DNA from 2 places in the Streptomyces sp. CNZ287 genome. Region 2 is predicted to be linked to the other one. Evidence: riboswitches for the same ligand, from Rfam matches in the RefSeq annotation. Region 2 holds a riboswitch; the other holds the start of a gene.

Region 1 (15,197 bases), on a different contig from region 2:
GGGAGAATTGGCCGCCGGCACCGGCCCACCGGGCCGGAGCCGTTCATTCCGTAGGCAGCCACCCCACCTTCCCCGCCAGCAGCGCGTACCCCACGAACGCCACGATGTCGATGAAGGCGTGCGCCGCCACCAGCGGCCCGACCCGCCCCCACCGCCGGTACAGCAGGACGAACAGCACGCCCATCACCGCGTTGCCGATGAAGCCGCCGATCCCCTGGTACAGGTGGTACGTGCCGCGCAGCAGCGAGCTGGCCGCCAGCGACGCCTTCGGGGTCCAGCCCAGCTGGTCCAGCCGGCGCAGCAGATAGCCGACGACGATGACCTCCTCCACCACGGAGTTCTGCACCGCGGAGAGGATCAGGACCGGGATCTTCCACCAGACGTCCGGCAGCGACTCCGGTACGACGGTCAGGTTGAACCCCGCCGCCCGCGCGCCCAGGTAGAACGCCAGTCCCGTACCGCCGACCACCGCCGCCACGGCCGCGCCCCAGCCCAGGTCGAAGCCCGGCCGCCGGCCGTCGAGGCCCACCGCGCCCAGCCCGCCCGCGCGCTCGCGCACCAGCAGGTACGCCACGAGCGCCACCGGCACCAGCGCGGTCGTGATCCCGAAGAGCTGCCACGCGAGATCCAGCCACGGACGCCCAGGCGCGGCCGAGGAGTTGAGGTTGGCGGACTGTTCCTTCAGCCCGCCGGACCTGGTCACCGAGCCGATGAAGCTGATCAGGGCCGAGACCGCGCTCGCGCCCAGGGACAGCGCCAGCACCAGCAGCGTTTCGCTGCTCAGCATCCGGCGGGACTGGTCCTGCACTCGCTCCTCCAATTGGTCAATCCCTCCCCATGGGACCCACCGTGTCGCTAGGGTCACGCAAAAACACATGACCAATATGCGGCTGTCCGGGGGGACGACCATGGGACGACACAGCTTGCCCGATGCGTACGGAACGGACGAAGCCGTGCTGCGGCGCAGCGTACGGGGCCGCACGGTGGTCATCGCGACCGCCCTCGTCCTGGCGATCGGGGCCGGAGCGGTGGTCGCCGTGCAGACCGGGCTGCTGCCGCAGGACGACCCGTGCGCGGGTGCGGACCTCGAACTCGCCGTCGTCGCCTCGCCCGACATCGCCCCCGTCGTCCGCAGGACCGCACAGCGGGCCCGCGCCACGGGGGTGAAGACGGACGGCCGCTGCCTGGACGTCGAGGTGAGCGCGCGGCCCGCCGCCGAGGTCGCGCAGGCGCTACGCGGCAAGGACACCCGGCCCGGCTTCCAGGTCTGGATACCCGACTCCAGCATCTGGACGGGCATGGTCACCGCAGGCGGCGGGGGCGCGAGCATCGACGAGGTGACCCGGCTGGCCAGCTCACCCGTCGGGATGGCGACCCTCCAGGACGGCGCCCGCAAACTGGGCTGGCCGGAGAAGACGTACGGCTGGGCCGAGCTGACGGACGCCGCGCTGGGCGACGGCGCCGGCCTGCGCCTCGGCACCGCGGACCCGGCGGTGAGCGCCACCGGCGCGCTCGCGCTGACGGCGATGCACCGGGCCGGCGGCAAGGACGCGGACACCCGTACCGCCGCGACCGCCAAGCTGCTCTCCGAGCGCGTCGAGCCCGGCGACGCGGCGGTGCTGGCGTCCCTCCCGGACTCCGGTCTGGACGACCCGAAGGACAACGACGCGCTCTTCCTCTCCGAGCAGGCCGCCTTCCGCCACAACGCGGGCGCGAGCACCGGCGGGCGGCTCGACATGTTCTACCCGGAGGGCGGCACGGTCGCGCTCGACTACCCGTACACGATCGTCGACAACGACGCCATGGCGATGGACCGGGTCCGCGCCGCCAGCCGCTTCCAGCGGCTCCTCACCGATGGCAAGACCACCGACCAGCTGCGCCGCCAGGGCTTCCGCGCCCCCGACGGCCGCCTCGACGCGGACCTGGCGATGGCCGCAGGCGGCGCCGCCCCGCAGCCCTTCGACGCCCCGCCCGCCGAAGCGCCGGCCCCCGACGAGGTCGCCTCGGTCCTCGGCATGTGGACGGTCACGGTGCAGAGCGCCCGGCTGACGACGGTCGTCGACGTCTCCGGCTCGATGGGCGAGCTGGTCCCGGGCGAGGCCGGGCAGACCAGGATGGACGTCACGAAGAACGCACTCATCCAGGCGCTCTCCCAGTTCACCGGCGAGGACGAGATCGGCCTGTGGCGGTTCTCCACCCGGCTCGAAGGCGAGCAGGACTACGAGGAGGTCACCGGCACCACGCGGCTGGCCCAGCGCACCGACGACGGCGCCAGCCACCGCGAGCTTCTCGCGAGCGCCTTCGGCAGCCTCCAGCCGGTGCCGGACGGCGCGACGGGCCTGTACGACACGGCGCTTGCGGCGTACGAGCGGCAGGTCAAGGAGTACGCGCCGGGCCGCTTCAACGCGGTCGTACTGCTCACCGACGGCACCAACGAGGACCCGGGCAGCATCTCCGCGGCGGATCTCGCCGCGCGGCTGCGGAAGACCGCGGACCCGGAGCGGCCGGTGGGCCTGATCGCGATCGGCATCGGCCCGGACGCGGACATCGAGGCGTGCGGGCGGATCGCGGAAGCCGTCGGGGGCGAGTCGTACCGGGTGACGGACCCGAAGGAGATCCACGCGGTGCTGCTGCGGGCGGTGACGGACGCCGGCGCGAAGGCGGCGCTGTCCTGAGCCGTGCGGGCCGGGGGGGATGACCCGTACGGACCGGGGCGCAGCACCCATGGCCGGGGCGCAGGCCGTACGCGCCGAAGCGCCGGCCCTGCGCGCCCGGCCCGCCGCCTCCGCGACCCGGCCCCGCGTCAGTCCGCCGGCCAGCGGTGCACCGGCTCCTCCGTACGCGTCAGCTCCACGTAGCGCCGCGTCATCTCCGCGAGCGCCGCCCCCCGGTCCAGCCCGCGCCCCAGCGCCCGGTGGAACGCCGCCGCCTGCCACGACGCCCCGTTGACCCGGCGCCGGCAGCGCTCCTCGATGACCCCGAGGTAGCGGTCCCGGTCGGCCGGGTCGACGCCCCAGGCGTCGAGCCCGGAGGCGGCCATCGGCAGCAGTTCGTCCCGTACGAGCTTGGCCACCGGCACCCGCGCGACCCCGCCGAGCCGCCGCCTGCCCGGCCACACGAGCGTGGCGTCGATCCCGTCCCGGCAGGCGGCGGCGAAGTTGGCCGCCGCGCCGTCGAAGGGCAGCCGGCCCCAGACGGGCCGCTGCTCGTCGGCGAGGGTGCGCACGAGGCCGTAATAGAACGCCGCGTTGGCGACGACGTCGGTGACGGTCGGCCCCGCGGGCAGCACCCGGTTTTCGACCCGCAGGTGCGGGACGCCGCCGGCGAGGTCGTACACGGGCCGGTTCCAGCGGTAGACGGTGCCGTTGTGGAGCACCAGTTCCGACAGCTCCGGCACCCCGCCCTCGTCCAGGACGCGCAGTGGGTCCTCCGCGGAGCAGAGCGGCAGCAGCGAGGGGAAGTAGCGGAGGTTCTCCTCGAACAGCTCCAGCGGCTCGGTGATCCAGCGCTCGCCGAACCAGACGCGCGGGCGCACGCCCTGCGCGCGGTACTCCGGCGGCCGGGTGTCGGTGGCCTGGAGGAAGAGTTCGGGCCGCGACTCGCTCAGCAGCTCCCGGCCGAAGACGAACGGCGCGTTGGCGCCGAGCGCGACCTGCACGGCCGCCGCCGCCTGCGAGGCGTTCCAGACGTCCGCGAACCGGCTGGGGGTGACCTGGAGATGCATCTGGACGGAGGTGCACGCGGCCTCGGAGGCGATGGAGCCGGTGGTGTACGTCAGCTCCTCCACCCCGCGCAGGTCGAGGTGGATCTCCTCGCCGCGGGCCGCGAGGATCTGCTCGTTGAGCCGGTGGAAGCGGTCGACCTCGGAGAGGTTGCCGGAGACCAGGTCGGCGGCGGTCAGCGTCGGCAGGATGCCGATCATCACGATCCCGGCGCCCACCTCGCGCGCCTGCCGGTCCGCGTACCACAGCCCGGTCCGCAGCTCCTCCGCGAGCTGGTCGAGCACCCGGCCGGCGAGCCGGTGGGGCGCGATATTGACTTCCAGGTTGAACTGGGCCAGCTCGGTCTGGAAGTCGGGGCTCGCGATGCGCTCCAGCACTTCCGTGTTCATCATCTGCGGCATGCCGTCCGCACCGACGAGATTCAACTCGATCTCCAGCCCCATCAGGTTCTGCGGGCGGTCGAATCTCTTCTCCTCCAGCAGTCGCTCCAGCCCCACGAGACACTCGCGGAGCCGCTGCCGATAGCGGCGGCGGTCGGACAGGTCGAACCCGCCGGCCACGACCTTCTCGCCCATCGAGGTTCCTCCTCGGCTCGGCTGCCCGGGATGATGCCCAGACGCGGGTACCCTGACGCCCGCAGCCGCCGTGTCGTCGGCTACGCTGACCGCCCCGCCGGACGGCGTCGTTCCGACCGCACACCGCCGGGCGCGCGCGCCACCGCCCGCCGATCGGCCGCAATCCCCGGCGAGATCCGGCCGACCCCGGGTGCCGGCCGTTACCGCGCCCGCCAGGTGATTCTCGCTGATGTTCCGGAAAGACCAGCGGATATGCGACCGAGAATCCTCTTGCGGAATTCACCCGGACGGCTAGGCGGAAGGACTCCTACCGGGAGTCGTATAAAATTCGCGAACGAGGCAGAGAGTTGGCGCCCCCTTACACGGATGCGGTCCCCTCTGACCCCGCTAGCAGACAGCGCCGTCCGCATCTTGCCCCCTGCTCTGCTCCACGTCTGTCGAAAGTAGGCGACCCCTATGCCGCTCAGCGTCCTTACGCCCCCCTCCCCGGCTCTGCGCAGCGTCAACGCCGCGCTGAAGTCCCCGACGGCGGTGCGCGGGACCCGTGCGCTCGCGCCGGTGTCCGGGAGCCCGGCGGACGCGACGGACGCGCTGCCCGTCCACGTCCTGGCGGGGGTCGGCGCCGCGGACGGCACACCGCGCGCGGCGCTCACCGGCTGGCGGTTCCACCTCGCGGCCGAGGGCCGCGTCGTCGCCGCCGCGGAGGCGCGGATCACCCCGGACGGCTGGGCGTTCTCGCACTTCTCCGAGGGCCCGTACGTCGCCTCCACCCAACGTGCCCTGCGCCAGGCCGAGTCACTGCCCGCCCTGCTGCAGCCGCGGCTGCTGTCCGTACCCGAGCTGTACATGGTGACGCTCTGGCTGCGCGCCGACGTCACCGCGCCGGCCGAGTCGGGCACGGTCGACCCGGCGGATCTGCTGGTGCCGCTGGCGCCCGCGCCGCCCGGCATCCGGGCCCACCGCGCGCACCGCGCCGGCGATCTGCTGCCCGCGCTGCGCGACCGGCTGGCGGGCGTGCGGCTGCTCGGCTCCTCCGCCTGATCACGGCGAGGTCACGGTCTGATCACCGCTGTGGACTAGTCCACTCCCCGCCGGTGCACCCCCCGAAAGGATGGTCCGGCACCGAGCAACCGCCCGCGAGGGTGATGCGTCTTCTGCCCCGGAGACCACCTGCCGGTAAATCCCTGCGAATTGACGCGCGCGGGGGAACACTGGTTGGGGAACGAGTCGACACGGGGGCGGCGATGACATCTGCAGACCGCAGGACCGAGACCACGAAACGGCGAGAGTACCCAGCCATGTGCCAGCACCAGCCACCCTGTCCCACCGCCCAGTCCACCGACCGGGAGGCGGCGCGCCCGGTGGCGCACCATCCGGAGCAGGGCTGGAGCCTCCTCTGCAACGGCGTTCTGCTGTTCGAGGACACCGGCGAGCTGCTGCCCGACGGCCGGATCATCGCGCCGCACCGGCCGCCGAACGCCGACGACGTGACCGCCGCGGCCTGACCTGCCCGGGCGGCGGCACCGGCCGCCGCCCGCCGGCGGGCTCCCGCGGCCGTCCGCACGCTCCGCACGCCGCCGGCCCGGCGCGGGGGCGCCGGGCCGGGTGCCGTACGCGCGCGGGCGTACGTCAGTCGTCGTATTCGTCCAGCGGGGGGCACGAGCACACCAGATTCCGGTCGCCGTAGGCGCCGTCGATCCGGCGCACCGGCGGCCAGTACTTGTCCGCGGGCGTCACCCCGGCCGGGAAGACGGCCTCCGCACGCCCGTACGGGTGCTTCCACTCCCCCGCGAGCTGCGCCGCGGTGTGCGGCGCGCCGACCAGCGGGTTGTCGTCCTTGTCCCACTCCCCCGTGCCGACCCGCTCGATCTCCCGCCGGATCGCGATCATCGCCTCGCAGAACCGGTCGAGTTCGCTCAGGTTCTCGCTCTCGGTCGGCTCGATCATCAGCGTCCCGGCCACCGGGAACGACATCGTCGGGGCGTGGAAGCCGTAGTCGATCAGCCGCTTGGCCACGTCGTCGATGGACACGCCCGTCGCCTTGGTCAGCGGCCGTACGTCGACGATGCACTCGTGCGCGACGAGCCCGCCGGGACCCGTGTACAGCACCGGGAAGTGCGGCTCCAGCCGCTTGGCCACGTAGTTGGCGCCGAGCACCGCGACCTGGCTGGCACGGCGCAGCCCGTCCTCGCCCATGAGCTTCATGTACGCCCACGAGATCGGCAGGATCCCGGCCGAGCCCCACGGCGCCGCCGAGACCGGGCCCACGCCCGTCCCGGGGCCCGCGGCGGGCTGCAGCGGGTGGTTCGGCAGGTACGGGGCCAGGTGCTCGCGGACGGCGACCGGGCCGACACCGGGGCCGCCGCCGCCGTGCGGGATGCAGAACGTCTTGTGCAGGTTCAGGTGCGAGACGTCGCCGCCGAACTTCCCGGGTCCCGCCAGGCCGACGAGCGCGTTGAGGTTGGCGCCGTCCACGTACACCTGGCCGCCGGCGGCGTGCACGGCGTCGCAGATCTCCGTGATGTGCTCCTCGAACACGCCGTGCGTCGAGGGGTAGGTGACCATGAGCACGGCCAGCTCGTCGCCGTACTGCCCGATCTTCGCGCGCAGGTCGTCCACGTCGACCTCGCCGTTCTCCGCGGTCTTCACGACCACGACCTTCATGCCGGCCATCACCGCGGAGGCGGCGTTGGTGCCGTGCGCGGAGGACGGGATGAGGCAGACGGTGCGGCGCTCGTCGCCGTTGGCGCGGTGGTACGCCCGTACCGCCAGCAGGCCCGCCAGCTCGCCCTGCGATCCCGCGTTGGGCTGCAGGGAGACCTTGTCGTAGCCGGTGACGGCGGCCAGGCCCTCCTCGAGCTCGCGGATCAGGGTCAGATAGCCAGCGGCCTGGTCGGCGGGCGCGAAGGGGTGCAGCCCGGCGAACTCGGGCCAGGTGACGGCCTCCATCTCGGCGGTCGCGTTGAGCTTCATCGTGCAGGAGCCGAGCGGGATCATGCCGCGGTCCAGCGCGTAGTCCCGGTCGGCGAGCGTGCGCAGGTAGCGCAGCAGGGCGGTCTCGGAGCGGTGCCGGTGGAAGACCGGGTGGGTCAGGTACTCGTCGGTGCGCAGCAGACCGGCGGGCAGCGCGTCGGCGGTGGCGGCGTCCAGCTCGCCGACGTCCCGGCCGGGGACACCGAAGGCGTCCCAGACGACGGCCAGGTGCTCGCGGACCGTGGTCTCGTCGCAGGAGATGCCGACGTGGTCGGCGTCGGCGAGGCGGAGGTTGACGCCTGCGTTGCGGGCGCGTGCGGTCACCTCGGCGGCCCGGCCGGGGACACGGACGGTGACGGTGTCGAAGAACGCGTCGTGCACCACGTCGGCGCCGCCGGCGCGCAGGCCCGCGGCGAGGACCGCGGCGAAGCGGTGGGTGCGCCGGGCGATGGCCGCCAGGCCCTCGGGGCCGTGGTAGACGGCGTACATCGACGCCATCACGGCGAGCAGCACCTGCGCGGTACAGATGTTGCTGGTGGCCTTCTCGCGGCGGATGTGCTGCTCGCGCGTCTGGAGGGCCAGCCGGTACGCCTGCGCGCCGTCCGTGTCCCTGGAGACGCCGACGAGCCGCCCCGGCAGGCTGCGCGCGAACTTCTCGCGTACGGACATGTAGCCGGCGTGCGGCCCGCCGAAGCCCATCGGAACCCCGAACCGCTGGCTGGAGCCGACCGCGATGTCGGCGCCGAGCGACCCGGGCGAGGTCAGCAGGGTGAGCGCCAGGAGGTCGGCGGCGACGGTGACGACGGCGCCCAGCTCGTGTGCCCGCTCGATGACGGGCGTGAGGTCCCGTACGGCACCGGAGGCGCCTGGGTACTGCAGCAGCACGCCGAAGACGCCGCGCTCGGCGGCCTCGGCGGGGATGCCGCGGGCGAGGTCCGCGACGACGACCTCGACGCCGGTCGGCTCCGCGCGGGTGCGCAGCACGGCGACGGTCTGCGGCAGGGTGTCGGCGTCGACCAGGAAGACGCCGTCCTTGACCTTGCCGACGCGCCGGGAGAGGGCCATCGCCTCGGCGGCGGCCGTGCCCTCGTCGAGCAGGGAGGCGCCGGCGGTGGGCAGCCCGGTGAGGTCGGAGACGACGGTCTGGAAGTTGAGGAGCGCCTCCAGACGGCCCTGGGAGATCTCCGGCTGGTACGGGGTGTACGCCGTGTACCAGGCGGGGTTCTCCATGACATTGCGCAGGATGACCGGCGGCGTGTGGGTGCCGTGGTAGCCGAGGCCGATCATGGAGGTGAGCACCTCGTTGCGCGCCGCCAGGCCGCGCAGCTCGGCCAGCACCTCGGCCTCGGAGCGGGCCGCGGGGAGCGTGAACGCGCCGGTGCCCTTGATCGAGCCGGGTACGGCGGCCTCCGTCAGCTCGTCCAGCGAGCCGTAGCCGACCTGGGCGAGCATCTTGGCCCGGTCGCCCGCGTCCGGTCCTATGTGGCGCTGCTCGAAGGGCGTGCCGCGCTCCAGGGCGGACAGCGGGATGCGGTGGGCGTTCGTCTCGGACAAAGGGGCCTCCTGGTCGCGCGGACCTTCGCGGATGCCCCTGGGCCGGGCACCCGTACGGCCTCCCCCTCTGTCATCCGGACCTGAGAGCTTCACCGGCACGCCCTGACCGGGCGCGGCGCGGCTTGCACCGTCGGTGAGGAGGGGCCGCGCGGCGGCCCGCCCTGCTTTCCAGAGTGACCTCGTCCGTGCGGTACGGGGGCCTGAGAGATTCCGGGGAGGAGTTGCTCCTTCGGCGCCTCCGGCTGGCGGGCGGAGGACTCTCCCGCACGGGGTCTGCAGCCACGATCAGCGTACCAGCGCACGCCCCCGCGCATCCCGGCGCGGGCACCGGCTCCCGTGCGCCCGGGCGGCGCCCGCCGAGTGGCCGCGGGCCGGGTTGTGCCGTTACGTGGAGGCAGCGGAGCTGTGACGAGACGTGGGAGGCACCGTGCAGACCGACATCGACCCCCGGAGCCTGATCGGCGTGCGCGCGTACGACAGCAACGGCGACAAGCTCGGGACCGTCGACGAGGTGTACCTCGACGACGCCACCGGCGCCCCGCAGTGGGCTGCGCTGCGCACGGGTCTCTTCCACCGGGACGCGTTCGTGCCGCTGGGGCCGAGCGAGCTGGCGGACGAAGGGCTGCGGGTGCCGTACGAACGGGAGCTGATCAAGGACGCGCCGGACTTCGGCGTCGGCCGGCATCTCTCCCCCGAGCAGGAACTCCAGCTCTACCACCACTACGGCATGACGCTGCCGCCCGAGGTCGCCAAGACCCGGCCGCAGCAGCCGCAGGACCGGGACTTCGGCGAGGTCGCCGGCTCCGACGACTGACATCCATAGGAGCATCCGGGCCGCCGGGCGTCGGCCGGCGGGCGTCAGCCGCCCGGCACCAGCGGCAGCGGGTCCGCGGGCACAAGCGCCGGGTCGTCCGCGGCGAACGTGCGCACCCGCCCGGGCGCCGAGCCCGGCACCTCGAACCGCACCGTGACCCGGCCGACGCCGCTGCCCTGCACCCAGCCGGGGCCGTGCTCCGCGTGCCGCACGTCCAGCCCCGGCAGCCAGTGCGGCGCCGCCGGCTCCGGCTCCGCCGGGGCGGGCGGCGGGGGCGGCTCCGGCGGCGGCAGCGCCACCGGACCGTCGGCGTCCACCGGACCGTGCTGCACCTCCGGCGCCTGACCGGCCTGCGCGAACAGGTCCTCCTGCGTGAAGTCCGCGAGCCCGCTCACGCCGACGCCCAGCAGCCGCACGCCCGCGGTCGTCTCCACGCTGTCCAGCAGCCGCAGCGCCGCCTCGGTGACCACGGCCGGGTCGTCCGTGGGCCCCCGCAGGGTCTCGGAGCGGGTGAGGGTGGAGAAGTCGTACCTCCGGACCTTGAGGACCACCGTGCGGCCGGAGCGCCCCGCGCCGCGCAGCCGCGTCACGCACCGCCGTGCCAGCCGCTCGACCTCGGTGCGGATCCGGACCCGGTCGGTGAGGTCGACGTCGAAGGTGTCCTCGACGGAGACGGACTTGGTGTCCCGGTCCGCGACCACCGGCCGCGCGTCCAGGCCCAGCGCCATCACGTGGATCCCGGTGCCGTGCGCCTTGCCCAGCAGCCGCACCATCTCGTCCTCGCCGGCGTCCGTGACCTCCCCGACCGTGGTGATCCCGGCCCGGCGCAGCGTGTCCGCCGTCGCCGGGCCGACGCCGGGCAGCGTGCGCACGTTCATCGGCCCGAGCAGCGCCCGCTCGCCGCCCGGCGGGACCACGACGAGCCCGTCGGGCTTGGCCAGCTCGGAGGCGACCTTGGCGAGCATCTTGGAGGCGGCGAGCCCGACGGACCCGGTGAGGCCGGTGGCGGCACGGATGCCGGCGCGCAGCCGGCGCGCCACGTCCCGGCACGCCCCCTCCTCCGCGGGCGTGCCGCCGGCTTCGAGGTCGACGAACGCTTCGTCCAGGCTCAGCGGCTCCACCAGCGGCGACAGCTCCCTGAGCAGTGCCATGACCTGGCCGCTGACCTGCTGGTAGAGCCGGAAGCGGGGGATGAGGAACGCGGCGTTCGGGCAGAGCCTGCGGGCCATGCCCATGGCCATGGCCGAGTGCACCCCGAAGACCCGGGCCTCGTACGACGCGGTGGCCACCACGCCGCGGGGGCCGAGGCCGCCGACTATCACGGCCTTGCCCTGGAGGCTCGGCTTGGCGGCCTGCTCGACGGCGGCATAGAACGCGTCCATGTCCAGGTGCAGGACCGACGGCGCGCTTCTCACACGGTGATGGTCCCCCATGGGTACGACATCGGCCCCGCAGCGGTCGTCAGGCGACCGTGACGGCGCCGTACGGGCCGGGCGCGGGACGCCGCCGGCAAGGCTGCCGGAGGGGCATCAGCCGGCGCGGCTGCGGCGGCGCGCCAGCTCGTCGGCCGCGTTCTGCCCGACCAGCGTCTCGCCGGTGTCGATGTGCTCCGCGTGCAACTGCGCGAGGGCCGCCTGCACGTCGCTCCAGACCACGCCGACGGCGATCCCGAAGATCCCCTGGCCGCCCTGGAGCAGTTCGACGACCTCGTCGGGTGACGTGCACTCGTAGACCGTGGCGCCGTCGCTGATGAGGGTCATCCGCCGCAGCCCGGCCGGTTCCGCGGCGCGCAGGTGGCGCACGGCCGTCCTGATGCTCTGCAACGAGACCCCGGCGTCCAGCAGCCGCTTGACGATCTTGAGGACGACGACGTCGTGGGAGCCGTAGAGCCGCTGGGCGCCCGAGCCGTTCGCAGGCCGGACGCTCGGCTCCACCAGGCCCGTGCGGGCCCAGTAGTCGAGCTGGCGGTACGTGATGCCGGCCGCGGCGCACGCCGCCGGTCCCCGGTAGCCGACCTCGTCCGGGGCCGCGGACGCTGCCTGCGGCCGCCTCGCGGGCTCCGCACCGTGCCCGTACAGCGGCACCGCTCCGCCCCCGCCGGCCCATCTCCCGCCGTCCGTGACCACCACGCCGACCTCCCGCTCCCAGACCTGCCACCCGACGGTAGGCAGTCGCCCCGGGCGCGTCAACGAACGCCACACGGGGCACGCCGGGTGCTCATCACCCTACGGGTGGTTTAGCCGACGGCACCCGTACGGTAGGCCCGGGCGGGCTACCGGGGGGCGCCTCTCACTGGGGGTTCGTACCGAAGTCCTCGGGCGTGATCTGGTCGAGGAACTCGCGGAACTTCTCCACCTCGTCCTCCTGCTCGTCCGGGATCGAGATCCCCGCGTCGTTGAGCACGCCCTCGCTGCCGTAGATCGGCGTGCCGGTACGCAGCGCGAGCGCGATGGCGTCGGAGGGGCGGGCGCTCACCTCGGCGCCGCCGGAGAAGACCAGCTCGGCGTAGAACACGCCCTCCCGCAGGTCGGTGATCCGGACCTCGGACAGCTCCTGGCCGACCGCGTCCAGCACGTTCTTGAACAGGTCATGGGTCAGCGGGCGCGCGGGGGTCATGCCCTGCTGCGCGAAGGCGATCGCCGTCGCCTCCCCAGGACCGATCCAGATGGGGAGGTACCGGTCGCCGCCCACTTCACGCAGGAGAACGATCGGTTGGTTCGAGGGCATTTCCACCCGGACACCCACAACGTCGAGCTCGTTCACACAGCAACCCTAGGCCGACCCCGGCGGTTTTGGGTAGTCGAGCACGGGACCGGTCAGTTGCCGGCGACCCGCAGTGAGGACCGTACGAGGGTCGTGTGCAGCCGCGCGGACAGCTCGATCAGCCGTTCGGCGGTGGATTCCGCGTGGGCCCGCGTCTGCGGGCTGCGGTGCCGCCGCAGCGGGCCGATGACCTGTTCGACGAGGCCGGCCTCGCGGTCCGCGGCGGCCTTGAGGCCGCGCAGGTGGCGCGCCTGCACCCCGTAGCTCCCCAGCTCGGCCACCAGGCGGGCGACCGAGGCCGCGTCCGCGTCGTAGAGCCCGTCGGCGTCCGGGGCGACCAGACCGAATTCTTCCCAGGACGCCAGCTCGTCCTCGCCGACGGCGGCGGTGCGCAGCAGCGTCTCCCGGTCGATACGGGGATCGTGCGGGGCCTCCGCGACGGCGGAGGCCCCGGTCCCGGCGCCGGCCACGGGGTCGGCATCCAACTGCTCACGGATGACCTTGAGCGGCAGGTAGTGATCCCGCTGCATGCGCAGGATCCGGGCCAGCCGCTCGATGTCCGCGGCGCCGAACTTGCGATAGCCGCCCGGCGAGCGCTGCGGCTCCACCAGGCCCTCCGACTCCAGGAAGCGGATCTTGGAGATGGTGACCTCGGGAAACTCCTCGCGGAGCACGGCGAGGACGCCCCCGATGCTCAAGTGCCGGTCGCGCGCCCGGCGTCGGTCCGGCCGGTCCGCTTCCGGAGCGGCGGTGCCGCCCCTCGGGGTGTCGCCCATCGCTTCCGTCCCGTGGTCGTGTGCTCCCCGCCGTCAGGCGGCGCGCCGACTGGCGAAGAACACCAGCCGGAACTTTCCGATCTGCACCTCGTCCCCGCTGGTCAGCTCGAATTCGTCGATCCGCTCGCGGTTGACGTACGTGCCGTTGAGACTGCCGACGTCGGCGACCGAGAACCGGCCGTCAGGGGTCCGGCGGAACTCCACGTGCCGCCGGGAGACCGTGACGTCGTCCAGGAAGATGTCGCTCTGCGGGTGGCGCCCGACGGTGGTCAGCTCGCTGTCCAGCAGGAAGCGCGCCCCGGAGTTGGGGCCGCGGCGGACGACGAGCAGCGCGGAGCCGGGCGGCAGCGCGTCGACGGCCGCCTGCGCCTCGGGCGACAGCGGCGGCAGCGTCTGCCCGCCGCTGGCGACCTCGGCCTCGTATGCCTCGATGCCCGAGATGGAGATCGTGGTGGTGGTCTCCGAGGGACGCTCGGCCACACCGGCCCGCAGCGGGGCGCCGCAGTTGGAGCAGAACCGGCTCGCTTGGGCGTTCCGGGCCCCGCACCTGTTGCATACCGGCAGGTCCATGGACTGTGCCTCCTGCTGCGGAGCGCCCGCAGCGGCGTCGGGCGGATGCGAGCCGGGGGCGAACCCTCCACCCGCACTTGAGGTTGACGGTTCCCCGAAACCTATGCGGCCCGACGCGGCAGGGTCAACATAAGACTCGCCCTGACCACCCGAAATGTCGCCGGGCGGCGGAGGCGCCTGATCCCGGTACAAGGCGCGCTCGCCGGCCTCGCCGCCCTGGGACGCGGCGCGGTGCCGGCCCGGCCGATCCGCCGAGCCCCTCCCGAACAACTTAGCGAACAACTTCACGGGCGATTTCCCCTTGACCGTCGGACAGGCCCGTGTACGAGCAGGTCACTCGACACGCGCATCAGCGGCACCGGACATTCACTGAACGTCCACAACCCCCGGACAGTTTCCCCTACGCGACCGCAGCCGATGCGTCGACCCCCCGTAACCTTGAGGTCACGACGACGACCGAGCGTAGTCAGGCCGCTTCTCCCGCCGCAAGGCGTCCACGAGGACCGTGTCCCGGGGCTCGATGGACACCGTAGCCTGCTCCTCCTCCATGGTCTGAACCACCCCACCGGGGATGTTCAGCGCGGGCTCCAGATCCTCGGCCCGGCCGATCACGCGGAAGACGTACGGCTGGGAGACCCGGCGGCCGTCGATCTCCACGTCGCTCTCGCCGGCGTCCGCGAAGTGCGTGCCCGCGACCACGCGTACGCCGTTGATCTGGATCGCCTCCGCGCCGGCCGCGCGCAGCTCCTGGATCGTGTCCAGCAGCATGTCCGCCTCGACGGCGCCCTCGGGGCCGCGGACGGTGATCTCGATGCCGGGGCCCTCGGCGGCGACCGTGCCGGCCAGCACGCCGAGCTGGCGCTCCTTGGCCTCGGTCTGGCGGCGCGCCTCCTCCGCCTGGTCGGAGCTGTTCTCCAGCTCCGCCTTCTGGTCCTCCAGCCGCTCCCGCTCGTCTTCGAGGCGCTGGGTGCGGTCGTCCAGCTCGTCGAGGATCCGTACCAGGTCCTCCTGGCGGGCGCCGCGCAGCGCGCTGGACTCTCCTGTGGAGCGGACCTGGATGGCCAGGCCCAGGCCGAGGACGAACAGCAGCAGGGCGACGATCAGTTGCGAGCGGGTCAGCCGGAGCGGCCACACGGCGTCGACCAGGCGGCGCCGGCCGGCGCCCAGCTCCGGCTCGGGCGGGGAGGACGGCTCGGGAGGCGCGGAGCGCTCGGCGGGCGCGGTGCGCTCGGGCGGCGCAGGAGGGCCGGGGAGCTGCGGCGCGGGTGGCCGCCGCTGCATGGGCGGACGCTGCTGCGGCGCCGGGGGGCGCGGCTGCCCGGGAGGCTGCTGCTGACCCGGAGGCTGCTGCGCCCGGGGCTTCCGGGGCGGCTGCTGGGCCGGCGGCCGCTGTACGGGCGGCTGCGGCCCCTCGGACCTCTGCTGCGGCGGCTCCGGCCGCTGCGGTGGC
Region 2 (15,197 bases):
TCTCGTGGAGCCGGTCCTCGGCCTGCTGGCCGTCCAGCTCGGACGCGCGCAGGTCGACCAGGACCAGGTGGACGTCCGTACCGCCGGAGAGCACCGAGACGCCGGCCGCGCGGGCGTCGTCCCGCAGCAGCCGCTCGGCCAGGATCCGGGCGCCGTCCAGCGTGCGCCGCTGCCGCTCGCGGAACTCCTCGGACGCGGCGATCTTGAAGGACACCGCCTTGGCCGCGATCACGTGCTCCAGCGGGCCGCCCTGCTGGCCGGGGAAGACCGCCGAGTTGATCTTCTTGGCGAGGGCCTGGCGGGAGAGGACGACCCCGCCGCGCGGGCCGCCGAGGGTCTTGTGCGTCGTGGTGGTGACGATGTCCGCGTACGGCACGGGGTTGGGGTGCAGGCCCGCGGCCACGAGACCGGCGAAGTGCGCCATGTCGACCATCAGCAGCGCGTCGACCTCGTCGGCGATCCGGCGGAAGCCGGCGAAGTCGAGCTGCCGCGGGTACGCCGACCAGCCGGCGATGATCAGCTTCGGCCGCCGCTCCTTGGCCAGCCGCTCGACCTCGGCCATGTCGACCTGGCCGGTCTCGGCGTCGACGTGGTAGGCGGCGACGTCGTACAGCTTGCCGGAGAAATTGATCTTCATGCCGTGGGTCAGGTGCCCGCCGTGGGCCAGGTCCAGGCCCAGGATCGTGTCGCCCGGCTTGAGCACCGCGAACATCGCCGCCGCGTTCGCCGACGCGCCCGAGTGCGGCTGGACGTTCGCCGCCTCGGCGCCGAAGAGCGCCTTGACCCGCTCGCGGGCCAGCTCCTCGGCGACGTCGACGTACTCGCAGCCGCCGTAGTAGCGGCGGCCGGGATAGCCCTCGGCGTACTTGTTGGTGAGGACCGAGCCCTGCGCCTCCAGCACGGCGACCGGGGCGAAGTTCTCCGAGGCGATCATTTCGAGGGTGGACTGCTGGCGCTTGAGTTCGGCGTCCACGGCGGCGGCGACCTCGGGGTCGACCTCGTGGAGCGAGCCGTTCAGAAGGGACATGGGACCTTCCGGGGAAAGAAGAGGGACGCGGTCGGGCGGGGCTGCGGCGGCGGAGCTCAGCCCGCGGTGAACTCGGTGTACTCGGCGGCGGACATCAGGTCGGCGGCCTCGGCCGAGACGCGCACCCGGAAGAGCCAGCCGTCCTCGAACGGGCCGGAGTTCACCAGCGCCGGGTCGTCCACGACGTCCTGGTTGGTCTCGGTGACCTCCCCGGTCACCGGCGCGTAGAGGTCGGAGACGGACTTCGTCGACTCCAGCTCGCCGCAGGGCTCGCCCGCGGTGACCGCGGCGCCCACGTCCGGCAACTGGACGAAGACGACATCGCCCAGCGCGTTCGCGGCGTGGGCGGTGATGCCGACGGTGGCGACGCCGTCGGCGGTCGCGACCCACTCGTGTTCCTTGCTGTAGCGCAGGTGCTCAGGGTTGCTCATAAGGCGATTCTCCAGGATCGGGACGTCAGAGGCGTAAAGGGGCGCTGGTGGCGCGGTCGGGGGACTGCCGCGGGAAGGGGCCGGTGGCTCTCGCGGAGCCGGTCAGGGGCGCTTGTAGAACGGCAGGGCGACGACCTCGTACGGCTCGTGGCTGCCGCGGATGTCGACGCCCACGCCGGTGGCCGCCGAGGGCCCGGGACCGGCGTGCGCGGCGTCCACGTACGCCATCGCGATCGGCTTGCCCAGGGTGGGGGAGGGGGCGCCGGAGGTGACCTCGCCGATGCGCCGGCCGCCGGCCACCACCTCGTACCCGGCGCGCGGCACCCGCCGGCCCTCGGCGACCAGGCCGACCAGCACCCGCGGCGGCTCCGCCGCGGCGCGCCCGGCGGCCTCTTCGAGCGCCTCGCGCCCGACGAAGTCGCCGGGCTTGTCGAGCTTGACGACCCGGCCGAGCCCGGCGTCGAAGGGCGTGAGCGCGGTCGTCAGCTCGTGCCCGTAGAGCGGCATGCCGGCCTCCAGACGCAGGGTGTCGCGGCAGGAGAGCCCGCACGGCACCAGGCCGTCGTCCGCGCCCGCCGCGGTGAGCGCCGCCCAGACGGCGGCCGCGTCCGCGGGGCGTACGAAGAGCTCGAAGCCGTCCTCGCCGGTGTAGCCGGTACGGGCGATGAGCGCGTCCGCGCCGGCGACGGTGCCGGGCAGGCCCGCGTAGTACTTCAGGCCGGCCAGGTCCGCGTCGGTGACCCGGCCCAGGATCTCCTGCGACCTGGGGCCCTGCACGGCGATCAGGGCGTACGCGTCCCGGTCGTCCCGCACCCCGGCGCCCGGGAAGCCGGCGGCCCGTTCGGCGAGGGCGTCCAGGACGACCTGGGCGTTGGCGGCGTTCGCGACGATCATGTACTCCTCGTCGGCGAGCCGGTAGACGATCAGGTCGTCGAGGATGCCGCCGTCCTCGCGGCAGATCATCGTGTACCGGGCGCGGCCCGGGCGCACCGCGGAGAGCCGGCCCACCAGGGCGTAGTCCAGCAGGTCCGCGGCCTGCGGGCCGGTGACGGCGATCTCGCCCATGTGGGAGAGGTCGAAGAGGCCGGCGCGGGTGCGCACCGCGACGTGCTCCTCGCGCTCGCTGCCGTAGCGCAGCGGCATGTCCCAGCCGGCGAAGTCGGTCATGGTGGCGCCGAGGGCGCGGTGCGTGGCGTCGAGCGCGGTACGGCGCGGTGCAGGGCTCTCAGTGGTCATCGTCAGGCTCCCGGACAGGGGGTGGTCGTGTCCTCCCCATCTGTCATCGGAACCTGAGAGGTTCGCCACGACCCCGCGGGAGCGTGGCTTGCACCTTGGGTGGGGCGGCGCCGGCGCTCGGCCGGGCACGCCCGCTTTTCAGATCTGCCTCGCCCGCGCGGTGACTGGTGCCTGAGAGATTCAAGGGAGGACTTGCTCCTTCGGCGCCCGGTGCGACGAGGCACCGGGACTCTCCCGCGCGGGTTCGAACGGCCGGTATGCAGTTGGCGGGGGCCATCATTGCACGCGCCCCCGACCGCGGGACAGGGGAAGAAGTGGGAGGCCGCCTTCCGTTGCGTCCTTGTCGAGTCCCGCCGCTGTTGCGAGGCTTGTGGACGGCAAGAGGCGGCGGTGCGGGGCGTGGGAGGCAGCGTGACGGTGGAGCAGGCGGCCTCCAGAGAACGGCTTCGATATCCGGAGGGGGACATCGTCGTGATCTCCGGGCTGCCGGGCAGCGGCAAGAGCACGCTCATGCGCCGCACGCAGCCGCCCGCCGCGGTCCGGCTGATCGACTCGCAGTACGTGCGCGAGCGCTGGGCGCGCAAGCTGGGCAGGCGGCTGCCGTACGCCCTCTACCGGCCGTTAGTCCGCATCGACCACTACGCGCGACTGCGCCTGGCGGTCCGCGCGGGCGGCAGCCTCGTCGTGCACGACTGCGGCACGCTGCCGTGGGTGCGCTGGTGGCTGACCAGGCAGGCCAGGCGGCACGGGCGCGGGATGCACGTCGTGGTGCTCGACGTGCCGGCGGCCGTGGCGCGGGAGCGGCAGGCGCGGCGCGGGCGCGCGGTCTCGCGGTACGCCTTCGCCCGCCACCGGTGGGCGCACCGCAGGCTGCTGGACTGGGCGAGCGCCGGGCAGCCGGCGGAGGGCTGCCACTCGGTGCTGGTACTGGACGGCGAGGCGACCGGGACGCTGCGCTCGATCAGCTTCGGCTGAGCCCGGGCGGGCGGCTGCGCGCCGGGACCGGCCCCGCGCCGGGACCGCTACGCGCCGGAGCGCGCCGGCAGCTTCGGCGGTACCGCCGCGTTCGGCGGCGTCTGCGGCACCTGCCCCGCCGGCACCAGCCCGCTGGCCGCCGTCGCCGAGAGGACCCGTACCAGCGCCGTCACGGTCACCGGGGACCGCTCGGCCACCGCCGCCCGGTCGCCCGCCCGGCCGGCCCGTACCAGGCGGGCCAGCTCCTCCCGCAGCGAGCCGACGGCCTGCGCCAGGGCGGTCGTCTCCCGCGCCTTCATCGACTTCACCGTGCCCTTGGTCCCCGCCGCCGCGCCCACCGCGTCCAGGTGCGCGCGCACGTCGGGCAGCGTGCGCGGGTTCTGCCGGCCGCCGTCGGCGACCGCCTGCCGGACCTGCTCGACGGTCCTGGCCGTGGCGGCGGTGAGCTGCCCGAGCTCCCCCAGCAGGTGCAGCGTCGAGGGGTCGACGTCGGTGAGGGCCGGGGCGGAGGCCGCGGTCCTGCCGCCGGGGTGCCCGCCCCCGGCTCCGTCCCCGGCGGCGGGCCCGGCCATGCCGAGCACGAGGGCGCCGCCGGCGACGGCGGGGACGACGGTGGCGGCGAGGCCGGCCATTCGGTTCGTACGCATGGAAAACGGGCTCCCTGTCGCGAGGTCATGAGGGTGAGGGGACTCCACCGTGGGCAGGTGCGGGCTTCGCCCGCGAGCGCTCGCAGCCGTTAGGGTGCCGACGTTCATCCCCCGAGAGTTGGCTGGTCCCGATGAGCTTCGACTACCGCTCCCCGCAGCCCCCCGCCACGGGCGGCTTCCCCGGCAACGAGCTGGAGGAGGTGCTCGCCGCCTCGCTCGGCAACCCGCAGGCCGCCCCGCGGCTGCTGGAGGTGCTGGGCCGCAGCAGCCTCTGGGTGCCGCTGCCCGCGGGCGGCGGGCCCGACAGCCCCTCGCTCCCCGTGCCGACGACCGAGATAGGCGGCGCGCCGTACGTGCCGGTGTTCTCCTCGCAGGAGGAGTTCCTGCGGGTCAGCGGCTCCCACATGTCGTTCACCGTCGCGCCCGCCCGCGAGTTCGCCCGCGGGCTGCCGCCGCAGGTCGGCATCGCGGTCAACCCCGGCGGCACGGTCGGCGTGCCGCTGCCGCCCGCGGCGGTCGCGGAGCTGTGCCGGGACCGCGGGGCGGCGCGGCTGCCGGGGGAGGCGCGCGGCGGCCGGGTGCGGCTGTTCACGCCGGACTGGCAGGACGACCCGGTGGACTTCCTGGCGGTCGCGCGGGAGGAGTTCGAGCGGATCGGGGTGGTACGCAGCGCGCGCCGGGGGCTCGCGAGCGTCGAGGGCGGTGCGGTGCAGCTCTACATCGGGGTGGAGCTGCTGGACACGTACGACGAGAGCAGGCAGGCGACGGTGGAGGCGCTGGGCCGCGCGCTGGGCGCGCAGCCGGTGCCGTGGAAGGTCCAACTGGTCTTCCTCGACGCCGCGGTGGACCCGGTGATCACCTGGATGCGGGCCAAGGTCGAGCCGTTCTACATCCGGGTCGGCTGACGCGGTCAGGCTCTAAGCTGGTTTGATGACCTTTCCGGGCGTACACGCGTGCCCGGGAGCGGCGGGAGCCGAGACGAAGGGTTGGGGCCCAGGGTGAACGGGGGCGCGAGCGGGCGGGCGCCGGGAGCGGGTGTGGACCAGTTGGTCCGCGAGGTGGCTCCCGGCAGGTACGACGCGTACGAGGCGCTGCTCGCCGCGCTGGCCGCCGGGCAGGTGTGGATGCTGCTCTGGCAGGGCCGCCCCGACTCGCCCGACGCGCAGTACGGCAGCATGCAGATCGAGGGCCACGCCTACGCGCCCTGCTTCAGCTCCGACCGCGAGCTGGCCGCCAGCGGCTGGGCCGGCGCCCACGAGCCCGTCGCCGGGGCGGAGATCGCCGCCGCGCTCTACCCCGACCGCTGGGGCCTCTGGCTCGACCCGCACGCCGCGGGCGGCGGCGTCGGCGTCCCCTGGCTCGACCTGCGCCGGGTGGCCACGGGCCTGGACCGGCTGCCCGCGGGCCCGCTGCGGATCGCGGAACCGGTCGTGGACGTCGCGCAGTTCTACGCCCTGCTGGGCCAGACCGCCCACCGCACCCCCGCCGTGCGCACGCTCTGCCGCGCCTGGGTGCAGCCGGTGCTCGGCGAGCCGTACCTCGCCATCGGCATCGACCTGTACGACACGGGCGCGCAGTCCGTCGCCGCGGCGCAGTCGATGATGCAGGAGTCCGTGGCCGCCGTGCCCCCGGGCCTGGCGGTCTCCACGGTGGCGCTGGCCGACGACCACGACCCGGTCGCGATGTGGATGCGGGCGAACTCCCGGCCGTTCTTCGACCGCGGCGCCTACGGCGGCGGCCCGGCCGCCCCGCCCGCCGGCTACGGCTACCCGCCGCCGCACTCCGCGGGCGGCGCCCCGCAGTCCGGCTGGCAGCCGGGACCCGCCCCGCAGTTCTGAGCCGCCGGCCCCGCAGGACCCTCCCGTCCGACTCCGTTATATCCGTACTATCCCGATATCGGGCCGGTGAAGATCCGCTCAGCGGCGGTCGGATGTCCGGATAACGGTTATCCACTGCTTCGCATCACGTTTGCGCATCCATTCCCCTTGGGGTCTGGCGAGTGATCGCAGGCGCATTGAAGACTCCCCCCGCAGGAAGCTGTCGTTCCCCTGTGCGACGGCAGCGCTTCACGATCACCCGGTACGGGCACCAGGCACGACGGCACCACGGATCACGGCACCACGGCATGACTTGCACCAGCGAAGCGATTGAGCCGCTACCGCGGCAGACGACGGCGGGACGCCGCCGCTCGAGAGGGGTCCCCACAACATGACGGCACCTATCGAGACCACCGGCGCCACCGAGGCGACGCCGGAAGCTCTCGTCGAGGGCGTGGACAAGAGCCGGATCGAGGGCCGTTCGCTCGGGCGTATCGCCTGGATGCGGCTGAAGCGCGACCGCGTCGCCATGGCCGGCGGCGTCGTCGTGGTGCTCCTCATCCTGATCGCCGCGCTCTCCCGGCCGATCCAGTCGGTCTTCGGGCTCGACCCCAACAAGCTCAACCAGGACCTCGTCGACCCCTCCCTGGCCACGCCGTACGGCTCCTTCGGCGGCATGAGCTGGGACCACCCGCTGGGCGTGGAGCCGCGGCTCGGCCGCGACATCGCCACCCGGATCCTGGAGGGCTCCTGGGTCTCGCTGCTCGTCGCCTTCGGCGCGACGCTGGTCGCCGTCGTGATCGGCACCGTCCTCGGCGTGATCGCCGGCTACTACGGCAAGTGGGCGGACACGATCATCAGCCGGACCATGGACACGTTCCTGGCCTTCCCGGTGCTGCTCTTCGCCATCTCCATCTCCGCCGCGCTGCAGGGCGGCGCGTTCGGGCTGAAGGGGCTGCAACTCCACATCGGCGTGCTGATCTTCGTCATCGGCTTCTTCAGTTGGCCGTACATCGGCCGCATCGTCCGCGGACAGACGCTCAGCCTCCGCGAACGCGAGTTCGTGGAGGCCGCGAAGAGCCTGGGCGCGCGCGGCCCCTTCATCCTCTTCCGGGAGCTGCTGCCGAACCTGGTGGGGCCGATCCTCGTCTACTCCACCCTGCTGATCCCGACCAACATCCTCTTCGAGGCGGCGCTCAGCTTCCTCGGCGTGGGCATCCAGCCGCCGCAGGCCTCCTGGGGCGGCATGCTGAGCAGCGCGATCGACTACTACCAGGTCGATCCGATGTTCATGGTCGTACCGGGCGTGGCGATCTTCCTGTCCGTGCTGGCCTTCAACCTCTTGGGCGACGGGCTCAGGGACGCACTCGATCCCAAGGGCCGCCGATGACACCGATGACCCCAAGAAGCAGCCTGGGCGCGGCACCCGCCGTTCCCGCTCTCGTCCCATCACTCCGAACCAGGGGGCAACGCCTCACCATGAAACTCAGGTCGAAATCAGCCGCCATGCTCGCGGTTGCCGTCTCGGTCGCGCTGACCGTCTCCGCCTGCGGCGGTGGCGGCAACGACGACTCCTCGGACGGCGAGGGCGGCGGCGCCGCCGCGAACGCGGCGATCGATAAGGTCCTCAACGCCTCCGACAAGAAGGGCGGCACCCTCGTCTACGAGTCCGCCGACGTGCCGGACTCGATGGACCCGGGCAACACGTACTACGGCTACGTGTGGAACTTCAGCCGCCTGTACGCGCGCTCCCTCATGACGTACGCCCCCGGCCCGGGCGCGCAGGCCGCGGAGCCGGTGCCGGACCTCGCCGAGGGTCCCGGTGAGGCCACCGACGGCGGCAAGACCTGGACGTACAAGATCAAGAAGGGCGTCAAGTACGAGGACGGCACCGAGATCACGGCCGGCGACGTCAAGTACGCCGTCGAGCGGAGCAACTACGCCCGCGACGTGCTCTCCCTCGGCCCGAACTACTTCGCCCAGTACCTGAAGAACCCGGACGACTACAAGGGTCCGTACAAGGACAAGAGCGAAGAGGGCATCTCGTCCATCGAGACCCCGGACGACCACACGATCGTCTTCAAGCTCGACCAGGCGTTCCAGGAGTTCGACTACCTGGTGGCCATGACCCAGACGGCGCCGGTGCCGCGGGACAAGGACAACGGCTCGGACTACCAGAAGAACATCGTCTCCTCCGGCTCGTACAAGTTCGAGAGCTTCGACCTGGACAAGTCCGCCACCCTGGTCCGCAACGACCAGTGGGACCCCAAGACGGACAAGATCCGCAAGCAGCTCCCGGACAAGATCGAGATCCGGTTCAAGGTCAACGCCGAGACCATCGACAAGAACATCGAGGCCGGCAAGACCCACATCATGTTCGACGCCCTCGGCGTCACCGGTCAGACCCAGTCCCAGCTCCTGCGGGACAAGTCCAACATGATCGACAACCCGACCGGTGGCCGGCTCACCTACCTGGCCATGAACACCCAGCTCGCGCCCTTCGACGACGTCAACTGCCGCAAGGCCGTGGAGTTCGCCGTCGACAAGGACTCCTCGATGCGCGCGCTCGGCGGTGAGCCCAAGGGTGACATCGCCACCACCGCGCTGCCCCCGGACGTCCCGAGCCACGAGGCGTACGACGACCCGTACGCCACCGAGGGCAACAAGGGCGACGTCGAGAAGGCCAAGGCCGCGCTGAAGGAGTGCGGCAAGCCCGACGGGTTCGACACCGTGCTGACCGCACGCACCGAGCGGCAGGACGAGATCGACAACGCCACCGCGATCCAGGCGGCCCTGAAGAAGGTCGGCATCAACGCCGAGATCCAGAAGTTCCCCGGCGGCAAGTACTTCACCGACTTCGCGGGCTCCCGCAAGTGGACCGAGGACAACAACGCCGGTCTGTACATGATGCAGTGGGGTTCCGACTGGCCCAGCGGCTACGGCTTCCTGCAGCAGATCGCCAACGGCGGCGCGCTCGGCGAGTCCGGCAACACGAACATCTCGTACCTGGACGACCCGGAGATCAACAAGCTCCTGGACGACTCGATCGCGAACCCCGACAAGGCGGCCCGCGCCAAGGCGTACGCCGAGGTGGACAAGAAGATGCTGGAGACGGCGGCCATCGTGCCCCTCTCCTACTTCAAGGTCCTGCACCAGCGTTCGGACCAGCTCACCAACCTGGTGGTCTCGCAGGCGTTCAGCGGTCAGTACGACTACCTGAACCTCGGCCTGAAGTAGCATCCCCACCGGCTGCGCGGGCGGTGCCCTCACCGGCACCGCCCGCGCCGCCCGGACCGTGGAAGGCACGCCCTCGTGTTCGCGTATCTCATCCGGCGGCTGATGGCCGCAGTGGTGCTGCTGTTCGTCGTGAGCGCCATCACCTACGCCATCTTCTTCGTCCTGCCGCGGCTCGCCGGCAGCACCCCCGACCAGCTCGCCGCGCAGTACATCGGCAAGAGCCCGGACCCCAAGACCATCGACGCGGTCAAGAAGAACCTCGGCCTCGACGATCCCGTCTACGTCCAGTACTGGGACTTCATCCGCGGCATCTTCGCCGGCCGGGAGTTCAACTTCGGCCCCGACCCGTCGCAGTGCAACGCGCCCTGCCTCGGCTACTCCTTCCGCAAGCACGTGGAGGTCTGGCCGGAGATGATGGACCGGCTGCCGGTCACCGCCTCGCTGGCCATCGGTGCCGCCGTGCTGTGGCTGATCTCCGGGGTGACGACGGGCGTGATCTCGGCGCTGCGCCCGGGGTCGATCTTCGACCGTGCGGCCATGGGCATCGCCCTGGCGGGCGTCTCGCTGCCGATGTTCTTCACCGGCACCGTCGCGCTGGCGCTATTCGTCTACCACTGGCAGATCTTCCCGAACGAGTACACACCGCTCACCGACAATCCGGTGCGCTGGTTCCAGGGGCTGATGCTGCCCTGGTTCTCCCTGGCGTTCCTCTATTCCGCGCTCTATGCGAGACTCACGCGCGCCGGGATGCTGGAGACCATGGGCGAGGACTACATCCGCACCGCCCGCGCGAAGGGCCTGAAGGAGCCGGTGGTGATCGCCCGGCACGGACTGCGCTCCGCGCTGACGCCCATCGTGACCATCTTCGGCATGGACTTCGCGCTGCTGCTCGGCGGGGCGGTGATCACCGAGACGGTGTTCTCCTTCAACGGGGTCGGCTCCTGGGCGGTGCAGTCCATCAACGAGAACGACCTGCCGCCGATCCTCGGCGTGACGTTGTTCGCCGCCTTCTTCATCGTGATCTGCAATCTGGTGGTCGACTTCGTGTACGCCGCCATCGACCCGAGGGTGAGGGTCTCGTGACCGGTCTGACGAAGACGGGCGCCGTCGGCGAGCCGGTACCGGCCGCCGCCGACGCGTCGGCGTTCCTGGACATCCGGGACCTCAAGGTCCACTTCCCGACCGACGACGGCGTGGTGAAGTCCGTCGACGGGCTCTCCTTCCAACTGGAGAAGGGCAAGACCCTCGGCATCGTGGGCGAGTCGGGCTCCGGCAAGTCCGTCACCTCGCTGGCGGTCATGGGCCTGCACACCGCCGGGCAGTACGGCAAGCGCCGGCGGGCGCAGATCTCCGGCGAGATCTGGCTCAACGGGCAGGAACTGCTCTCCGCGGAGCCCGACGCGGTGCGCCGGTTGCGCGGCCGGGAGATGTCGATGATCTTCCAGGACCCGCTCTCCGCGCTGCACCCGTACTACAAGATCGGGTACCAGATCGTGGAGGCGTACCGGGTCCACCACGACGTCGACAAGAAGACCGCGCGCAAGCGGGCCATCGAGATGCTCGACCGGGTCGGCATCCCGCAGCCCGACAAGCGCGTCGACGACTATCCGCACCAGTTCTCCGGCGGCATGCGCCAGCGCGCGATGATCGCGATGGCGCTGGTGAACAACCCCGAACTGCTCATCGCCGACGAGCCGACGACCGCGCTCGACGTCACCGTGCAGGCGCAGATCCTCGACCTGATCCGGGATCTGCAGAAGGAGTTCGGCTCCGCGGTCATCATCATCACCCACGACCTCGGCGTGGTCGCGGAACTGGCCGACGACATCGTGGTGATGTACGGCGGCCGGTGCGTGGAGCGGGGCTCGGCCGAGCAGATCTTCGACCGGCCGCAGCACCCGTACACCTGGGGCCTGCTCGGCTCCATGCCGCGCATCGACCGCGAGGCCACGGACCGGCTCATCCCGGTCAAGGGCAGCCCGCCGAGCCTCATCAACGTGCCCAGCGGGTGCGCGTTCCACCCCCGCTGCCCGTACGCGGACGTGCCCGCGGACAACGCCAGCCGCACCGTACGGCCCGAGCTGCGCGAAGTCGGCACCGGCCACTTCGCCGCCTGCCACCTGCGGCAGGAAGACCGGGAGCGCATCTACACCGAAGAGATTGCGCCGAAGCTGTGAAGGACGAGGCTGTGCCCGAGAAGAAGGACGGCAAGGCGAGCCCCCCCGCCGGCCACGCCCCCTCCCCCGCCGGCTACGCCCCTACTGGCGGGGATACCCCCATTGGCGGGGGTGCCCCCACAGCGGGGGACGGGAAGGAGACCGGCGCCGCGGCGGCCGGCCCGGCCGACGCCGGCGGGGCGAAGGCGACCGCGACCGTTCCGGGCGCGCGGCTGCGCAAGAAGCCCGCCGCCGGCACCGAGCCGCTGCTGAAGGTCTCCGGGCTGACCAAGCACTTCCCCATCCGCAAGGGCCTGATGCAGCGCCAGGTCGGTGCGGTGCAGGCCGTGGACGGCATCGACTTCGACGTGCTGCCCGGCGAGACCCTGGGCGTCGTCGGGGAGTCCGGCTGCGGCAAGTCCACCATGGGCCGGCTGATCACCCGGCTGCTGGAGCCCACCGGCGGCACCGTCGAGTTCCAGGGCCGGGACATCACGCACCTGAGCACGGGCCAGATGCGCCCGCTCCGCCGCGACGTGCAGATGATCTTCCAGGACCCGTACTCCTCGCTGAACCCGCGGCACACCGTCGGCACCATCGTCGGCGCCCCCTTCAAGCTGCAGAAGGTGCGGCCGGAGGGCGGGGTGAAGAAGGAGGTCCAGGGGATCCTGGAGCGGGTCGGGCTCAACCCCGAGCACTACAACCGCTACCCGCACGAGTTCTCCGGCGGCCAGCGGCAGCGCATCGGCATCGCCCGCGCGCTCGCCCTGCAGCCCAAGCTGATCGTGGCGGACGAGCCGGTCTCGGCGCTGGACGTGTCGATCCAGGCGCAGGTGGTCAACCTCCTGGACGACCTCCAGCAGGAGTTCGGCCTCACCTACGTGATCATCGCCCACGACCTGTCCGTCGTCCGGCACGTCTCGGACCGGATCGCGGTCATGTACCTGGGCAAGATCGTCGAACTGGCCGACCGCACCAGCCTGTACCAGGAACCGCTGCACCCGTACACCAAGGCGCTGATGTCCGCGGTGCCGGTGCCGGACACCAAGCGCCGGCAGCAGCGCGAGCGGATCCTGCTCAACGGCGACGTGCCCTCGCCGATCTCGCCGCCGCTCGGCTGCCGCTTCCACACCCGCTGCTGGAAGGCCACCCAGGTCTGCAAGACCAAGGAGCCGCCGCTGCTTGAGCTGAAGCCCGGCCGGCGCACCGCCTGCTGGCACCCGGAGAACGCGCCCGACCAGGCGCCCGAGGACAAGAAGTAGGACGTGCCGGAGTAAATCGGGGGCGTGGTGTCCGACGACTTGTTCACCCCGTCCCTGCAGCACTGGCTGGATCTCGCGGGGATCTTCGTCTTCGGGATCTCCGGCGCGCTGCTCGCGGTGCGGAAGAACTTCGACGTCTTCGGCATCGCGGTGCTCGCGCTGGCCACCGGGCTCGGCGGCGGGCTGCTGCGGGACCTGGTGATCGGCGCGGTCCCGCCGGCCGCGTTCACCGAGCCGGGGTATCTGTTCACGCCGCTGGTCGCCGCGCTGCTGGTCGTCTTCCTCCACCCCGAGGTGGAGCGGATCACCAGCGCGGTCATGGTCTTCGACGCGGCCGGACTGGGGCTGTTCTGCGTCACCGGCACGCTCAAGGCGTACGAGTACGGGCTCGGCCTCACCTCCGCCGCCGTCCTCGGCCTCACCAGCGCGGCCGGCGGCGGCGTGGTGCGCGACCTGCTCGCCGGGGAGGTGCCGTCGCTGCTGCGCTGGGACCGGGAGATGTACGCGGTGCCGGCGCTGGTCGGCGCGGTGGCCACCGCGCTGCTGATCCGCTTCGGGCAGGTCGGGCCCGCGACGGCGACGGCCGCGGCGGCGGTGGCGTTCGTGCTGCGGCTGCTGGCGCTGCGCTTCCGCTGGCGGGCCCCGCGCGCCTGGCAGCGGCGCAGCAGGGCGGCGGGGGAGGGCTGAGGGCGGGCCGGGGGGCGGGCTGCCGTCCGGCGGGTGCGGTACGGGGACGGGTGCCGGAGCCGGGGCCCGTACGGCCGGAAGGCGGCGTTCGGCGGGCGGGGCGGGCGCCGTAGAATCGGGACCATCATGGACCAGGCCGTCTACCTCGACCACGCCGCCACCACCCCGATGCTCCCCGAGGCGGTGCGGGCCATGACCGAACGCCTCACCGCCACCGGTAACGCCTCCTCGCTGCACGCCGCGGGCCGGCGGGCCCGGCGCACCGTCGAGGAGTCCCGGGAGCGGCTGGCCGCCGCCTTCGGCGCCCGGCCCAGCGAGGTGGTCTTCACCTCCGGCGGCACCGAGGCGGACAACCTCGCGGTCAAGGGCCTGTACTGGTCGCGGCGGGCCGAGGACCCCGCCCGCACCCGGGTGCTCGCCAGCCCGGTCGAGCACCACGCGGTGCTGGACGCCGTGCACTGGCTGCAGAAGCACGAGGGCGCCACCGTCGACTGGCTGCCCGTCGACACCTACGGCCGGGTGCACCCCGACGGGCTGCGCGCCGCGCTGGAGCGCGGCCCCGGCGGGGGCGCGGGCGACGTGGCGCTGGTGACGGCGATGTGGGCCAACAACGAGATCGGCACGGTCCTGCGGGTCGCGGAACTCGCCGCCGTGGCCCGCGAGTACGGCGTGCCGATGCACTCCGACGCGGTGCAGGCCGCGGGCCAGGCGGAGATCGGTTTCGGGGCGAGCGGGCTGGCCGCGCTGACGCTCACCGGGCACAAGATCGGCGGCCCGTACGGCATCGGGGCGCTGCTCCTCGGCCGCGGGTACGCGCCGGAGCCGCTGCTGCACGGCGGCGGGCAGGAGCGCGAGGTGCGCTCCGGCACGCTGGACGTCCCGGCGGTCGCGGCGTTCGCGGTGGCCGCGGAGCTGGCCGCGGAGCGGCGCGCGGAGTTCGCCGCCGAGGTGGGCGCGCTGCGCGACGCCCTGGTGGCGGCGGTACGGGCCGCGGTGCCCGATGCGGTGCTCAACGGCGACCCGGACCCGGCCGGGCGGCTGCCCGCCAACGCGCACTTCTCCTTCCCCGGCTGCGAGGGCGACTCCCTGCTGCTGCTCCTGGACGCCCAGGGCATCGCCTGCTCCACCGGCTCCGCCTGCACCGCGGGGGTGGCGCAGCCCAGCCACGTGCTGCTCGCCGCGGGGGCGGACCCGGACCTGGCGCGGGGCACGCTGCGGTTCTCGCTGGGGCACACGTCGACGGAGGCGGACGTGGCGGCGCTGGCGGCGGCGATCGGGCCCGCGGTGGAACGGGCGCGGGCGGCGGGGCTGACCTGACCCGGCCGGCCTGATCCGGCCTGGCCCGCGGCGGCGCGGCGCGGCGCGGGGGCGGTGCGGCCCGTAGCGGATGCGCGGCCCTGAGCGCGCGCCGCCGGGGTCAGGAGTCGCGCGCCGGGCGGGCGCTCGCCCTGCGTTCCGCCGCGGCGTGCGCCCTGCGCACCAGGCGCATGTACCGCGGCCAGTCCCAGTGCGGCCCGGGGTCGGTGTGGTCGGCCCCCGGGACCTCGTTGTGGCCGACGATGTGCTCCCGGTCCACGGGTATGCCGTAGCGCCGGCAGATGTCCGCGGTCAGCTCCGCCGACGAGCGGTACATCACGTCGGTCAGCGTCTCCGGGCGGTCCACGAAGCCCTCGTGCTCGATGCCGACGCTGCGCTCGTTCCACTCCCGGTTGCCCGCGTGGA

The links. A riboswitch is a leader RNA that binds a small molecule or an ion and turns the genes downstream of it on or off. The one in region 2 is predicted to bind glycine.
Region 1: another riboswitch for glycine. It lies ahead of gcvP (aminomethyl-transferring glycine dehydrogenase); the one in region 2 lies ahead of gcvT (glycine cleavage system aminomethyltransferase GcvT).

Annotation. Positions count from the first base shown of each region.
Region 1 covers NZ_VISV01000002.1:564,106-579,302, reverse strand. The annotation lists gene FB457_RS06700 (CPBP family intramembrane glutamic endopeptidase) at 44-787, opposite strand; gene FB457_RS06695 (substrate-binding domain-containing protein) at 909-2,675, shown strand; gene FB457_RS06690 (glutamate-cysteine ligase family protein) at 2,804-4,297, opposite strand; gene FB457_RS06685 (hypothetical protein) at 4,754-5,338, shown strand; gene FB457_RS06680 (DUF5999 family protein) at 5,596-5,802, shown strand; gene gcvP (aminomethyl-transferring glycine dehydrogenase) at 5,927-8,824, opposite strand; glycine riboswitch at 9,003-9,099, opposite strand; gene FB457_RS06670 (PRC-barrel domain-containing protein) at 9,252-9,638, shown strand; gene FB457_RS06665 (DNA polymerase IV) at 9,683-11,053, opposite strand; gene FB457_RS06660 (MerR family transcriptional regulator) at 11,168-11,716, opposite strand; gene FB457_RS06655 (bifunctional nuclease family protein) at 11,928-12,401, opposite strand; gene ftsR (transcriptional regulator FtsR) at 12,455-13,177, opposite strand; gene FB457_RS06645 (double zinc ribbon and FHA domain-containing protein) at 13,211-14,035, opposite strand; gene FB457_RS06640 (DUF881 domain-containing protein) at 14,192-15,028, opposite strand.
Region 2 covers NZ_VISV01000024.1:41,613-56,809, forward strand. The annotation lists gene FB457_RS31345 (serine hydroxymethyltransferase) at 1-1,027, opposite strand, end outside; gene gcvH (glycine cleavage system protein GcvH) at 1,084-1,458, opposite strand; gene gcvT (glycine cleavage system aminomethyltransferase GcvT) at 1,561-2,694, opposite strand; glycine riboswitch at 2,725-2,842, opposite strand; glycine riboswitch at 2,843-2,941, opposite strand; gene FB457_RS31360 (AAA family ATPase) at 3,106-3,669, shown strand; gene FB457_RS31365 (hypothetical protein) at 3,717-4,316, opposite strand; gene FB457_RS31370 (enhanced serine sensitivity protein SseB) at 4,448-5,221, shown strand; gene FB457_RS31375 (enhanced serine sensitivity protein SseB C-terminal domain-containing protein) at 5,354-6,154, shown strand; gene FB457_RS31380 (ABC transporter permease) at 6,525-7,523, shown strand; gene FB457_RS31385 (ABC transporter substrate-binding protein) at 7,640-9,370, shown strand; gene FB457_RS31390 (ABC transporter permease) at 9,446-10,453, shown strand; gene FB457_RS31395 (ABC transporter ATP-binding protein) at 10,450-11,547, shown strand; gene FB457_RS31400 (ABC transporter ATP-binding protein) at 11,544-12,788, shown strand; gene FB457_RS31405 (trimeric intracellular cation channel family protein) at 12,816-13,475, shown strand; gene FB457_RS31410 (cysteine desulfurase family protein) at 13,602-14,792, shown strand; gene FB457_RS31415 (N-acetylmuramoyl-L-alanine amidase) at 14,893-15,197, opposite strand, start outside.